DNA from 2 places in the Thermosyntropha tengcongensis genome. Region 1 is predicted to be linked to the other one. Evidence: riboswitches for the same ligand, from Rfam matches in the RefSeq annotation. Region 1 holds a riboswitch; the other holds the start of a gene.
The links. A riboswitch is a leader RNA that binds a small molecule or an ion and turns the genes downstream of it on or off. The one in region 1 is predicted to bind thiamine pyrophosphate.

Region 1 (7,342 bases):
GCCAAATTGTATTCTGTTTTCTGCAAATAAGAGAGCTTCTTCGTAAGCTGCCCTGGCAATTCCCAGGGAAGCTGCTGCTACCATGACCCTTCCCAGGTCGAAAGTTTGGGTAAGCAGGAAATATCCGCTTCCCGGTTTACTTTCTTCGATCACATATTCATGAGGGAGAAGAACATTTTCAAATATTAAACGGCATATATTAAGATATTCCAGTCCGGAAGTATTATATTTGTGGCCTATTTTAAGTCCATCAGTGTTAGAGGGTACCAGGAATATTCTGAGCCATATTTTATCTACCGGCTTCTGCGTGAAGGCAGCCAGGGTTATGAGCCTGGAAACTCCAGCGTTTATGATAAAGTCTTTGGTTCCGTTAATTATAAAGCCTTCGTCAGTTCTGGCGGCCATAGTATGCATTTGCGCCAGGTCGGAACCCCCCTCAGGTTCAGTCAAGGCAAAAGAAGCCAGTTCGGCTTTTTTACCGGTAAACCAGGGCAAAAAACATTCTTTTTGCTTTGCATTGCCGGCCAGCATTATGGGTTCAACCGCATGAATGGTAGCTACTATCATAGCTGCAGCATCCGGGAAAAAAGAAGCTATTTCTTCTATGATGAGGACGGTGGTAGAACGGTTAAGTCCCAGCCCTCCATACTCTCTGGGGATAGTGGGACAAACCAGATTATATTCGGCAAGGGTAGATAATATTTCTTTTTTGAAACCCGGTTTGTTAAGGTATTTTTCGCGGATTTTTTTAAGTTTGATTCCTAATTCTTCGCGTATAAGCATTATTAGTTCCATCTGTTCCGGGGAAATGCTAAAATCCATCTCTATCGCCTCTCCTTTTTACGCCATTGTAGATATTCAATATAGCATAAGAGTTCTCTGAGGTTTTCTTCATCCAGTTCTTTAAGCAGAAGGTTTATTTTCTCAATAAGTTCAGTATTGTTTATAGATGAGCTTGTAAAATCTTTGCCAGTCAAAGAAGATTCCAGAAAGTACTCCAGCGGCTTATCCAGGATTTCGGAAAGTTTTTCCATATGCGAAAGATAGAGACGCCTTTTACCCTTTTCGTAGTTGGAAAGGGCTGATTGGGAACATCCCAGAGCTTTGGCCAGTTGTTCCTGGGTAAGCCCTTTCTCTTCCCGGGCCATTTGTATTTTGCGTCCGATTTCCTTAAAGCTCATCTGACTTCAAGCCCCCTTTAATCTATATAATAGTCTATTATTTGTTTTAATCCTACTGTTTGACTCAATTTTAAGCATAAAAAAAGGGAGGTTTTCCTCCCGTATCTTAATAATGGATTAAATATAGTTAAGCTTTTTGGCTTCAAATGTAAGCCAGTCTCTAAAGTCCGGGTGGGCTATTCTTATCAGGGATTTTACCCGATCTCTCATATTATAGCCTTTAAGATAGGCTACCCCGTATTCGGTTACCACATACTGGGTATCATTGCGGGTGGTAGTTACATAGGCACCTGGGGTGAGAGTAGGCACTATTCTTGATTTCAGCTCTCCGGTAGTTTTGTCTTCATAGGTAGAATACAAAGCCAGGAAAGCTTTGCCGCCTTTTGATCTCCAGGCTCCTTCAACAAAGTCCATCTGGCCTCCAGCTCCTGAATAGACTTTGGTTCCAATGGCTTCGGAGGCACACTGCCCGGCCAGATCAACTTCCAGGGTAGAATTTATAGAAATTACATTGTCATTAAGGCCGATGTAATAAGGGTCATTAGTTATTTCACAGCTGTGCATTTCTACCATGGGATTTTCCCGTACGAAATCGTAAAGCTTCTGGCTGCCAAAGGCAAAGCAGGCTACCCATTTGCGGGGCATGAAATTTTTCCTGCGTCCGGTTATCACTCCCTGTTCATAGAGGTCAACCATAGAGTCGCACAGCATTTCTGAATGGATTCCCAGGTCCTTCTTATCTTTTAAATGGAGGGCGACGGCATTGGGAATAGTGCCGATTCCCAGCTGCAGACATGCGCCGTCAGGAACCAATTCCGCTATATATTGCCCTATAAGCTCATCTTTTTCGTTTACCGGGATTTCGGGCAGGCAAACTAGAGGTTCATTATTTTCAACTACGGCTGCAATTTCAGAAATGTGAAAATGGTTGTTGCCGTAAGTGCGGGGCATATTTTCATTTACTTCGACGATTATTTTGCATCCTGGACTGTGGTGGATAAAGCCGTAGATATAGTCAGGATGGATGCCGGTGCTGAAAAAGCCGTGCTCATCCATGGGAGATACAGTGATAAGTGCTGCTTTCATATTGGCAACTTCTACCATTTTGGGACCGTCAAAAAGGCGGTGGGGGACAAAAGAATACAGGCCTTCGTTTATGAAATACCTTTCAATAGGACCGCTGTACATGACATCAATTGTATTGTATTTATTGATTTCGGCAAGTATTTCGGGCTTGTGAATATCCATAAATCTTACGCTCAAGCACCCTAAAAACTCACATCCTCTAAGTTCACCTGATGCCATGCAGTGAGCCATGGCATTTATCAGCTTTGGTGGCTGGCCGTTAGTTAAAGGGGTTGCGATAAAGGAATTTTGCGGAATAAGCTTTACCGCTTCTTCAGCAGTCATAAGCTTGCTTTTATATAAATCTTTAACTTTATTTTTATTCATTTACCCCTTCCCCCTTAAAAGTTTACTGCTTGCGGAATTATTCGTAAATCTTTTCCCCTTCGGCAAAGGCATTGAGGGCATCAGCTTCACTGTCGCGCTTATTGGTGTTTTTGATTTCTTCTGCTCTTTCTTTGTACCATTCATGCTGGCTTATAAGGGTCATGATTTCATTGGTGCCTACCCATATCATGGAAAGCCTCAGGTCGCGCACGATTTTTTCAATCGGGTAAACATCGGTATAGGCTATGCCGCCCATTACCTGCATGGCCAGGTTTACAGCATCCCAGCATTGTTCGGTAACAAATTTTTTGGACTGGGATACCAGCCTTCTTACCCGGGAAGCTTTTACCTTTGGATCATCAGCGGCAATAGCGGTGGTGTATATCACACTGCGGCAGGTGTCCAGCTTGAGGACGGCATCAGCCACTTTAAAGCTTACTGCCTGGAAGTTTTTAATCTGGGTGCCGAATGCTTTGCGTTTGGTAGTATAATCAGTCGCTATTTCTACTGCCGGCCTGGCTGCTCCGATAGTCATGGCAGCCGTTCCCAGCCTTTCTGGAACCATCATCTGATAAAATATGGGGGCAGCTCCGTTAACTTCTCCAATCACATTTTCTTTGGGAACCCGGACATCTTCAAAGACTACCCTGGCAGTTCCCCCGCCGCGGCATCCCATCAACCCGTAGAGGTATTCGGTCTTAACTCCCATTTCCCTTTCCACCATAAAACAGGTCATGCCTTTATGGGGAGGGGCATCAAGGTCGGTTTTGGCATAAACCAGAAAATAGTCGGCGCCTTCACCGCCAACAATAAATCTTTTTTGCCCATTCAGGATAAAGTCGTCTCCGTCGCGTCTGGCTACCGTAGTTGCCCCGAAGAAATCAGAGCCCCCGCGCGGTTCAGTTAAACATTCAGCAGCAAATTTTTCCCCTTTGCAGATAGGAGGCAGGAACCTTTTTTTCTGTTCTTCGGTGCCGAAGTGTACGATGGCTTCTGTTACTACATCCCCGGTAACTCCCCAGGTGCAGCCGAAAATATAGCCAGGTACGCATATTTCTTCGGCTACCATCACGTCATCTACCCATTTTAAGCCTCTGCCGCCGTATTCTTTGGGGACTCTTATGCCGATGAGGTTCCTTTTTCCACATTCCCGGATGAAATCTTTAGGGTATTTTATCCTGTCAGCGTCCATATCCAGGATATATTCCCGGGGAATCGATTTTACAAATTCTCTTACCTCATCCCGCAATTTTAGCTGTTCAGGTGTCATCAAAAAATCAAACATAAATCCTTCTCCCCCTTGATGTAAAATGCAAATTTTATTACATTATGTAATTAAATTATTACATTTGTAATAGAGATATGTCAATTTGATTTTGCAATATTATGTAAAAAGCAGGCATAAAGCAGGTATTTATTTATCAAGTGCGGGCTTGACGGGAGGGAGAAAATAGGAATAGAATTTTTTTACCAGCATCAGAATGGAAAATGACAGGGCTAAATGGGGGAGGATGTTTTACATATATAATGGGTGAGATAAGGGTTAGTGGAGGTAGGCATGTATAATCTGAAATTTAAAATATGGCTGGATAAAGAAGGCAAGGTATTTGGACCGGGGCCTTATGAGCTTTTAAAGGGGGTTAGGGAAACCGGTTCCTTATCCAAAGCTGCCAGCAGTATGCATATGTCCTACAGCCAGGCTTACAACCTTATAAAAAGCCTGGAAAAAAGGCTGGGTTTCCCGCTTATCATAAGCCAGAGCGGAGGGAAAAAAGGAGGGGGTTCTGCCCTTACCCCGGAAGCGGCAGAACTTGTGGATAAATATGCTGCTTTTTATAAGGAATGTGAGGAAGCTTTGCAGAATATATTTGAAAAGTATTTTAAATAAATCATCATTCATGCAGTTCCCTGAATAGCAGTTTTTAAGCTTTATTAAAAAATTTTACCCCTGGCACAGGGGATAAATTCCTGGCTGCCAGGGGCAGAAGAATTAATTTTTATAATAAAATATTTGATAGTTGTGCATCAATGCTTTTTTAACAATGCATTTATTGTATAACCATGACTGGAGTAAACCGCATATGCAGAATAGTGGCAGCAGATAGAAAGCATGATTTTTACAAAAGCGTTTATTTGGAAAAGTAAATTTTTTGTAAAGACACTTGCCGTTAAGGAATTTTTTCTATATAGTTTAAAAAAACTGCATACCAGGTATGCGCAGGGGTGCCGTTAAAGGCTGAGATTATACCCTTTGAACCTGAACTGGGTAATACCAGCGGAGGGAGCGCAGTGAGGGGTTTTTATACCTGACGCATGCCTTTTTGGGCAAACGTCAGGTTTTTTTATCTGGAAAGGGGGGATGAAAAGGTGAAGAAGCGTAATTCCCCCTTCGCCTGCCTGGTATCCAGGGGAAAATATAAAGGGGAGGAAAGAAAATGCTCATAAATGATATAAAAATAACTGCTTCTATTATTGATGAGTATTATTCAGTGCTGAAAGAAAATCTGGAGTGTGATCTTATAATCGTGGGAGGGGGACCGGCAGGGCTTACGGCTGCTTTTTATGCCGCTAAAAGCGGGCTTAAGACAGCAGTCCTGGAAAGCCGCTTATCTCCCGGCGGCGGCATGTGGGGAGGCGGCATGTTCTTTAACCAGATAGTTTTCCAGAAAGAAGCAGCTGAAATTCTGGATGAAATAGGGATTGTGCACCGGATAAACCAGGACGGCTATTTGGTGGTGCCTTCCTACCGGGCGGTAGCTCAGCTTATCCTGGCTGCGGATAGGGAAGGAGCCAAGATTTTAAATGGCATAACGGCAGAAGATGTTATGGTGAGGGAAAAGCGCGTCTGCGGGGTAGTCGTAAACTGGACTGCTGCGGTAAAGCTTGGTATGCATGTGGATCCCCTTTCTCTGGGGGCTAAGGCAGTTATCGACGCTACCGGGCATGATGCGAGTGTAGCCAGAATTTACCTGGCCAAATCCGCTGAAAAGCTCCCGGAAGACAGGGAAGATAGGGTTAGGACTTCTTCCATGTGGGCGGAAAAAGGAGAAGAAATGGTGGTAGAATATACGGGTTTCATAGCAGAGGGGCTTATAGCAGCCGGCATGAGTGTAAGTTCCCTTTTTAATACCCCCCGTATGGGGCCTATTTTCGGGGGCATGCTCTTATCAGGACGCAAGGCAGCAGGGCTGGCTTTAGAATATGTAAAGAAGGTGAGTTTATGACCCAGCTTATAAAGGCGAAGCGCGGAGAGGTTACTCCCCAGATGCTGGAGGTGGCGGCTAAAGAAGGCCTGTCCCCTGAAGAGGTTAGAAAAGGGGTGGAGGAAGGTTACATAGTTATACCTTTTAATATAAGGCATCAGGGATTAAAAGCCTGCGGCATAGGCAGAGGCCTTACGGTAAAGGTAAATGCCAATCTGGGGGTATCCAAGCAGGCATCCAGCCTGGAAAAGGAAATCAGAAAGCTTAAGGCGGCTTTAAAAATTGGGGCTGATACGGTTATGGACCTTAGCACCGGCAGGGAGCGCGACAGGATAAGGCAGGAGTTTGTAAGGGTTTCTGAGGTGCCGGTAGGCAGTGTGCCTGTTTATCAGGCTGCTGCGGAAGCGGAAGAGAAAAAGGGAGATATCCTGGCTATGACCGAAGAAGATATGTTTAAGGCTGTGGAAAAACACATCCAGGACGGCATAGATTTTATAACCGTCCACTGCGGCATAACCAGGTCTTCCCTGGCCGTTCTTGATAAAAACCCCCGACTTATGGGGATAGTGAGCCGGGGAGGGGCGATAACCGCAGCCTGGATGAGAAAACACGGCCGGGAAAACCCTTTTTATGAAAACTTTGATTATCTTCTGGAACTGTGCCTGCGCTATGACACTACCTTGAGCCTGGGGGATGGTTTGCGGCCAGGGTCCCTGGCGGATGCCAATGACCCGGCCCAGATAGAGGAGATGGTTATCCTGGGAGAGCTGGTGAAGAGGGCCCGGGAAAAAGGGGTGCAGGTGATGGTGGAAGGTCCCGGGCATATGCCTTTAAACAGCATAAAAGCATGTATTGACCTGGAAAAAAAGCTCTGCCATAATGCCCCTTTTTATGTGCTGGGGCCTCTGGTAACCGATATTGCAGCTGGCTATGACCATGTGGCAGGGGCTATCGGCGGGGCGCTGGCTGCTTTTTATGGAGCCGACTTCCTCTGCTGTGTAACCCCTGCTGAGCACCTGGGGCTTCCGGATGAAGAGGATATAATAGAAGGGGTGGCGGTTTCCCGGCTGGCTGCCCACGCTGCCGATTTGGCCAGGGGCAAAAAGCGTGCCTGGGAAAGGGATATGGCGGTATCAAGAGCCAGAAGGGAACTGGACTGGGAGAAACAGATAGGGCTTTCGCTTCATCCGGAAAAAGCCTTCTTTATATACAAGGACAAAAACCCTGATGCCTGTAAAGGCCAGCCCTGCAGCATGTGCGGAGAATACTGCGCGGTCAGGATGGATAAGGACAGTTTGTCCAGGCTTTTTTGAGCAGAAAGGCAGCTTCTTCAGGGTCAGGGCTTTTAAGGATAAATGAAGAAACGGCTATACCGCTTGCTCCTGCTCTCTTTATCTCAACTGCCCGGTCCGGGTTTATGCCTCCTATGGCTACCACCGGTATCTTAACCCGGGCTGTGAAAATTTTAAGTTTTTCAGGGCCGATTACCGGAGCTGGATTTTCCTT
Region 2 (7,342 bases), 1.1 Mb from region 1:
CTCCTCTTTTATGGCAAAAATTCATTGGTGAAAGCTTCAGATGGCTTGATGTTTTTCTTTATAAGTTTATTTTGATACATAAAATCGGCATATTTTTTCCATACCTCCAGTTTCATTTCTCCCCAGCGGGGAGCATCAGCCTGGTATTCGCGGGCAAGATACTGCTGGCTTTTCTTTACCAGCTCGGGATTAAGTTCGGGAGCTGCTTTAAGAAGTATGTCAGCTGCTTCCTGTGGATTTTCTATGGCAAATTTATAACCGCGGGAAGTTGCCCGCATAAACTTTTTTACCAGTTCCGGGTGGTTTTTAATTTTATCCTCACTGGTTATAATGACCGGAGTATAGAAATCAAGCGCTTCATGTTCATCGCGCAGTTTTATGAAATTAAGAGGGATATTCTTTAGCTCGGCTTCTATTCCTGTCCATCCGTAGTATATCCAGGCAAAATCAATGTCTTTTTCTATGCTGGTAAAAAAGTCGGCTGAGCCTATATTTATCATGTTAACTTTGCTGAAATCTGCCCCATATTTATCCATCAGGGCTTTTATCATGGCACTTTCCATGGGAGAGCCCCAGCCCCCATAAGTTTTGTTTTCAAAGTCTCTGGGGGTTTTGATGTTTCTGTCTGCTGGCGACGCAAAGCCGGAAGTATTATGCTGTATAACAGCTGCCAGCGCTACTACCGGGATATTTTGGGAACGGGCATAGGTTACTTCTTCCTGATAGCTTATGCCGAAATCCCCCTTATTTGCGGCTATAAGCTGGGCAGTCCCTCCTTCGCCCGGATTTACTATTTTTACATCTAGTCCTTCCTCTGCATAAAATCCTTTTTCTTTGGCTACATAAAGGCCGGTATGATTGGTGTTGGGAAACCAGTCCAGTATGACGGTAACCTGGGTAAGGTCATTTTCTTCTGCTTTTTTTCCGCAGCCGGGCAGCAGACTGACTATCAGAAGAAAAATTAAAAACATTGCGGTTTTGGAGCGCATTTTATCCCTCCTCTAGATCTAGAATATTTCTTCTATCTGAGTCCAGGGGAGCAGTATATATTCCATAAAGTCGATTATTTTTACCAGGAGAAAGCTTAAAAAGCAGATAATAACTACAGCAGCCAGCACTTCATCGATAGCAAAGCTTTTCTGCTTCAAGGTCATAAAATACCCTAATCCTTTCTGGGCTCCCAGCCATTCCCCGATTACGGCTGCCATTACGCTGTAAGTAGCGGCGATTCGCAAGCCGGAAAAGAAAGCGGGAAGGGCTGAAGGGAACTTTACCATGCGGAAAATGGCGAAATCGCTTGCCCCCATGGAGCGGAAAAGGTTTATCTGATCCGGGTCTACCGAGCTTATGCCTTCCATGAAATTGATGGTGATAGGGAAAAAGCATACCAGCACTACTATTATTATTTTGGGCGTTATTCCCCAGCCAAACCATATGGTAAAAAGGACTGCCAGGACTATAAGAGGGATAGTCTGGGATATGATAAGCAGGGGATATACGGCACGGTTTAAAAATTTACTGTGATTGAGTATGATGCCTATCACTAATGCCAGCAGTATGGAGATTAAAAAACCGCTCAAGGCTTCTCCCAGCGTGGCTGCCGTATGCATGAGGAGAAGTTCCTTTTCTTTTGCGAGTGCATTTATGACAGCCAGCGGTCCAGGAAGGATCCAGGGTTTAATATCGCATAATCTTACGGCTGTTTCCCAGAAAAAAAGCAGCAGGGCAATAGTTATCAATGGAGCCAGCCTATGGGCGGTATTTGCTGATTTTTTCATCAATAGTCACTCCGTCTGGCTTATAGTCGATAGTTATTACTGATACTACCCGGGGAACCCCGTTTTCTATACATACCTGGTTGGCTTTTTTGACCAGTTCCAGCAGGGTGTCGAGATCCCCTTCCACAGTAGTCTCGGAAGGGCCGACTACATAATTTAAACCTGAGTTTATTATGAGCTGTATTACCTTGTCTACCATTTCATATATGCGGCTTTCTTCGACTACCGGCAGAATTTTAAGGCTTAAATGGGCTTCTGCCATTTTAGACAACCTCCTTTTGAAAATAAGTAAGCTGCTTATACCAGCTAAAAAGGGTAATAAGCAGCCTGTATAGCCATTTTCCCTACGCTGGCATTACCCAGATCAGGTTCCAGGGTCAGGGCTCCATTTCACCCACTCTCAGCCGGAAAGGTCCAGCTCCCCTTATTATTAAGTTTGGGGATAATTGTATCTCTTATTAAAAATAAAGTCAATAAAAATTTGCGCGGTATTGTAAGGCTGTATATTTATATGCTAAACTTAATTTATCTCTTATTTGATTAATCTGCTGAGAGGAGAGTAGGTAAGATGAGTAGAGAAGAGCTCACCAAGATTATCCTGCCTGAGGAGAAGCTCCCCAAGTTCTGGTACAATGTACAGGCTGACATGCCCAATCCTTTAGCTCCCGGGTTAAATCCAAAGACTTTAAAGCCTCTTGCTCCTGCTGATTTGGAACCTATTTTTGCCCGCGAGCTTATAATGCAGGAGGTTTCTACGGAAAGATATATTGAAATTCCGGAAGAGGTAAGGGAACACTATAAGAAATACCGTCCTTCCCCTTTATACAGGGCAAGGGGTTTGGAAAAAGCGCTGGATACTCCTGCCCGCATTTATTACAAATATGAAGGGGTAAGCCCGGTAGGGAGCCATAAGCTTAATTCTGCTTTAGCTCAGGTTTATTACAATAAAAAGCAGGGCATTAAAAGGATAACTACCGAAACGGGAGCTGGCCAGTGGGGAACTGCTCTGGCTCTGGCCTGCAGGCTTTTCGGGCTGGAAGCCATGATATATATGGTAAAGGTAAGCTATTATCAGAAACCTTATCGCCGCTCTATTATGGAACTTTATGGCGGCAGGTGCGTACCGAGCCCAAGTGAACTTACCCAGAGCGGAAGGGATGTACTGGCTAAAAATCCTGACAGCCCTGGTACTCTGGCTATTGCTATAAGTGAAGCGGTAGAAGAAGCTTTAAAGAGGGATGACACCAACTATTCCCTGGGCAGTGTATTGAATCATGTATGTTTGCACCAGACGGTAATAGGGCAGGAAGTCAAAATGCAGCTCGAAATGGTAGATGAATATCCTGATGTAGTTATAGGCTGCTGCGGTGGGGGAAGCAATTTTGCCGGCATTGCGTTTCCTTTTATACCTGACAAACTGGCAGGCAAAAAAGTGCGGCTGGTAGCGGTAGAACCGGCTGCCTGTCCTACCTTAACCAAAGGCGTTTTTGCCTATGATTATGGTGATTCAGCTGGACTGGTACCGGTTACCAAGATGTATACCCTGGGCCATAATTTTACTCCTTCCGGCATTCACGCAGGAGGGTTAAGGTATCATGGAGAATCACCGCTGGTAAGCCAGCTTTATCATGACGGCCTTTTGGAAGCGGTAGCTGTAAAACAGAATCCTACTTTTGAAGCAGCCCTCCTTTTTGCCCAGCATGAGGGTATTGTGCCGGCTCCTGAATCTGCCCACGCAGTGAGGGTAGCGATTGATGAAGCTTTAAAGGCTAAAGAAGAAGGGGTTTCTAAGTGTATTGTATTTAATTTGAGCGGACATGGTTATCTGGATTTGTATTCCTATGATATGTACCTTTCCGGAGAAACCGAAGATATAGAATTTTCGGATGAAGAGCTGAGGGAGAGCCTTAAAGATCTGCCGCAAGTACCGGAAGAGTACAGGTAATATAAAAAGGGCAGCAGCCTTTACAGAGGGTGCTGCCCTTTTTGTTATCCAGCAACGATTTCGGTTATAAAGTGAGCAGGAATCAGTTCAAAACCGTCTTCCAGGTGGGGGGTAAATTCTGCCCTTGCTATTTTATGCGGTTCGCAAACTACATAGAGCGGCTTTTTGCTTTTAAAGGCTGTTTCTGCTGTGATGAAGGATGGATAGCCGTTTATCACCCTTTTATCAGCAAGGACGGTATCAGCTCCCAGCAAGACATAGTCAGCTTCAGGCAGGAAGGAAGGAATATTCTCATCAGGGATTATGTGTATGTTTAAAGGCACCCCTAGTTTCTCTGCCAATATTTCCCCGTAGGCATAAGAACTGCCAGGAGGAGAGGAGCGGGCGATTATTATGTCGAATTTTTTGCCTTCCCTGTATGCGGCTTTGATAGTTTCTGCTATCGTAGAGCTGTAGCTGCAGGTGGCCACGATAGATTTGTCCTTTATGAGCCTGGAACCTTTTTGTATAGTTTGTTTTTGTTTAATCATTGCCTGGCAGATGATATTGTCTGCTATGCAGGCAGCTTTTTTTCTCAGATCTGAAAAAGAAAGGGCAATATTTTCTTTCTGGTTTAACTCTTCTATATAATCAGAAACCAGATTATGGATGGAAACCATGCTGGGGCGGATGTTTTTAAGTTCTTCAGCCAGGCTGTTCATAGATTGGAGAAAAGAAATCCTGTCGGCAGCATCTATATCCAGGGCAGCTTTTTTCAGGATGTTAATAGCCTGCAGAGCCAGGTAGCTGGCTCCGTGGGTTTGGTCATTTTGCAGATCTATTATTTTCTGCCTTATGTTTTTCATTTAACCCTCTCCCAGGCTTCGTAAAGTCCGGGAACCGTGGGAAGGTCTTTTATTTTTTCCGGAAGCACCCACCTGAATTCGGTATGTTCCCAATCCAGCTTAAGTTTTTTAAGTTTAGTCAAGCGAAAGTGAAATGGATAGACTACCCATATGCGCTGCATTTTTTCGTCTGTTACCTTAAGGGGTTCCCCGGCTTTAACCAGTTCGTAGTCTTCTGCTTTAAGGCCTGTTTCTTCTTCCAGTTCTATCCGGGCCTGCTCGGATGGAGAATTGCCTTCTTCGATATAGCCGCTTATGCCTGCCCACTTGTATTGATAGGAGCTTACTTTGCTGCTTCTTTTTAGTATAAGAACTTTGTTTTCATATTCCAAAAAACAGGTTACCACATGACATTCCTGCATTTTCGCACCTCATTTTGTGATTATTATGAATATAAAGGCTTGTATGACTAATCTCTCTTGGGTTATATTATACCAATAAATATATGCGAAAGGGTTAAAATAGTTGTGTTCGATAAAAGACTGCTTGCCATAAGCCAGATGATCGTAAAAGGCCAGCCTCTGGCTGATATAGGGACTGATCATGCCTATCTCCCGGTTTACCTGGTAAAGAACGGGATGGTGCCCCGGGCTATTGCTACAGATGTGGCACAGGGGCCTTATTTGAGGGCAGTAAGGGAAATTGAAAAGGAAGGCCTTATGGACAGGATAGAGGTGAGAAAGGGAAATGGGCTTAGGGTAATAGAAAAAGGGGAAGTTTATAATGTGGTTATTGCCGGTATGGGAGGAGAAACGATAGCTTCTATTTTAGAGGATGATTGGGAAAAGGCAGAGAGTTTTGCCTGTTTTGTTTTCCAGCCCATGAGCAAGCCGGAAGCTTTAAGGCATGTGCTTGCTAAAAAAGGCTGGCCTATACTGGATGAAAAGGTAGTCATGGAAAATGGCAGGTTTTTTGTAATAATAAGCAGCAAGCCGGATAACAAGCCTTATTTTCTTTCTCCTCTGGAGGAGGAAATAGGGCCAGTTATTTTAAGATCTAAAGTGTATACTATGTTTTTGCGATATTATCTTAACAAATACCGGCTAATAGAAAGGGAATTAAGCAAATCAAAAGAGGCATATGAAAGCGGTTTGCTCCTAGAGTATGAGAAAAAAGTAAAAGAATTGGAGGAGGTTTTAAATGGCCAGGGTTAGGGATGTTGTAAAAATAATGGAAAAACATTTTCCCCTGCATTTGGCGCAAAAATGGGATAACTGCGGCCTGATGCTGGGGACGCTGGATAAAGAAGTCAAAAAGGTTTTGCTGTGCCTGGATTTAGATGGAGAGAACATAGAGAAAGTGATTGCTTATGGACCAGATCTGGTAATTACCCATCATCCTTTATTTTTTCGGGAATTTAAGAGGATTGATTACAGCAACCCACAGGGACAGCTTATAAAAAAGCTGGTGCAGCATGATATATGCGTTTATTCAGCTCATACCAACCTGGATGCTGCCGAAAATGGAGTAAATCAGATACTGGCCGAAATTCTTGGCCTTTCCGATATAAAACCCCTTTTTGCAGAAGTAAGCGAAAAGCTTTATAAGCTGGCAGTTTTTGTGCCTCACAGCCATGTGGAAGAAGTAAGAAGGGCAATAAATGGCGCTGGTGCCGGATATATAGGAAATTATTCGGACTGCAGCTTTCGCACCCCGGGAATCGGAACCTTTAAGCCGGGTGAAGGAACCAATCCTTTTATTGGAGAAAAAGGGAGGGTGGAGGAGGTAGAGGAGTACCGGCTGGAAACGGTAGTGCCTGAGAGTTTGCTTTCCTGTGTAATCGCAGCTATGCTGGAAGCACATCCTTATGAAGAGGTAGCTTATGATGTGTACCGGCTTGAGAACCAGGGAAAGATTTACAGCATAGGAAGGCAGGGATTTCTTGCTGAAGAGTCTGCCCTTGCGGATTATGCCAGGGAGCTAAAAAACAGGCTGGAATTAAAATGGTTAAAAATAGCCGGAAGCCCTGACAAGAGGATAAAAAAGGTGGCAGTAGTAGGGGGAGCCGGTATGAGCCTTGTTTCCAGACTGCCTTTTGATATTGACCTTCTTATAACCGGAGATGTAAAGTATCATGAAGCCAAAGAAGCCTTGAGCCGGGGACTGGCGGTGATTGATGCCGGACATCAGGAAACTGAAGAGATAGTGCTGCCTTATGTAGTGAACCTGCTTATAAAAGAGAGCAGAGAGCAGGGGCTGGAAATTGAATATATTTTTCTTAAAAATGAAAAACTTTTTTGGAATATTTAGTTTTTTAAAAAACAAAGAGGAATATAGCCAATTTTTATAGAATAAAAAATAAAAAATGCCATATTTCACACAAAAGGGGAAAAATATATGCTGAAAATACGGGTGGACAGCCTGAAACCCGGCATGAAGCTGGGAAAAGACATATTCACTTATGACGGCAAGCTGCTGTTAACTAAAGGCACCGTTATTTCCGAAGAACATTTAAGAAGCTTTGCTTCCCGCAATATAAGGGAAATATATATCATGGAGAGCACCCCCCAGCTTAAAGCCACCAAGAGTTTTGAAGAAGCTTTTGATGATTCGCTGGATGTTGTGAAATCTTTTATGCTGGAAGCCAAACTGGGGCAAAATCCTGACTACGGAGAGATCGAAAATTCGGTGGAAACCCTGCTGCAGCAGGTTTTCAGCATAACTGACATTTTTCGCCACATGCGGCTTATGAAAGAGAAAGATGACTATCTTTTTACCCATTCGATTAATGTGGC

Region 2: linked by a shared signal. The riboswitch ahead of ACZ42E_RS03040 (thiamine-binding protein) and the one ahead of ACZ42E_RS08455 (sulfide-dependent adenosine diphosphate thiazole synthase) in region 1 are both predicted to bind thiamine pyrophosphate.

What each region holds. Positions count from the first base shown of each region.
Region 1 is NZ_AP042437.1:1,758,984-1,766,325, reverse strand. It holds gene ACZ42E_RS08480 (acyl-CoA dehydrogenase family protein) at 1-822, opposite strand, end outside; gene ACZ42E_RS08475 (helix-turn-helix domain-containing protein) at 825-1,181, opposite strand; gene ACZ42E_RS08470 (acetyl-CoA hydrolase/transferase family protein) at 1,299-2,633, opposite strand; gene ACZ42E_RS08465 (acyl-CoA dehydrogenase family protein) at 2,671-3,918, opposite strand; gene ACZ42E_RS08460 (winged helix-turn-helix domain-containing protein) at 4,192-4,521, shown strand; TPP riboswitch at 4,843-4,934, shown strand; gene ACZ42E_RS08455 (sulfide-dependent adenosine diphosphate thiazole synthase) at 5,069-5,857, shown strand; gene thiC (phosphomethylpyrimidine synthase ThiC) at 5,854-7,149, shown strand; gene thiE (thiamine phosphate synthase) at 7,112-7,342, opposite strand, start outside.
Region 2 is NZ_AP042437.1:625,776-633,117, forward strand. It holds gene ACZ42E_RS03030 (ABC transporter substrate-binding protein) at 9-971, opposite strand; gene ACZ42E_RS03035 (ABC transporter permease) at 1,008-1,778, opposite strand; gene ACZ42E_RS03040 (thiamine-binding protein) at 1,750-2,040, opposite strand; TPP riboswitch at 2,103-2,213, opposite strand; gene ACZ42E_RS03045 (TrpB-like pyridoxal phosphate-dependent enzyme) at 2,347-3,723, shown strand; gene ACZ42E_RS03050 (eIF2B alpha/beta/delta subunit family protein) at 3,768-4,568, opposite strand; gene ACZ42E_RS03055 (NUDIX domain-containing protein) at 4,565-4,969, opposite strand; gene ACZ42E_RS03060 (tRNA (adenine(22)-N(1))-methyltransferase) at 5,075-5,761, shown strand; gene ACZ42E_RS03065 (Nif3-like dinuclear metal center hexameric protein) at 5,748-6,857, shown strand; gene ACZ42E_RS03070 (HD-GYP domain-containing protein) at 6,945-7,342, shown strand, end outside.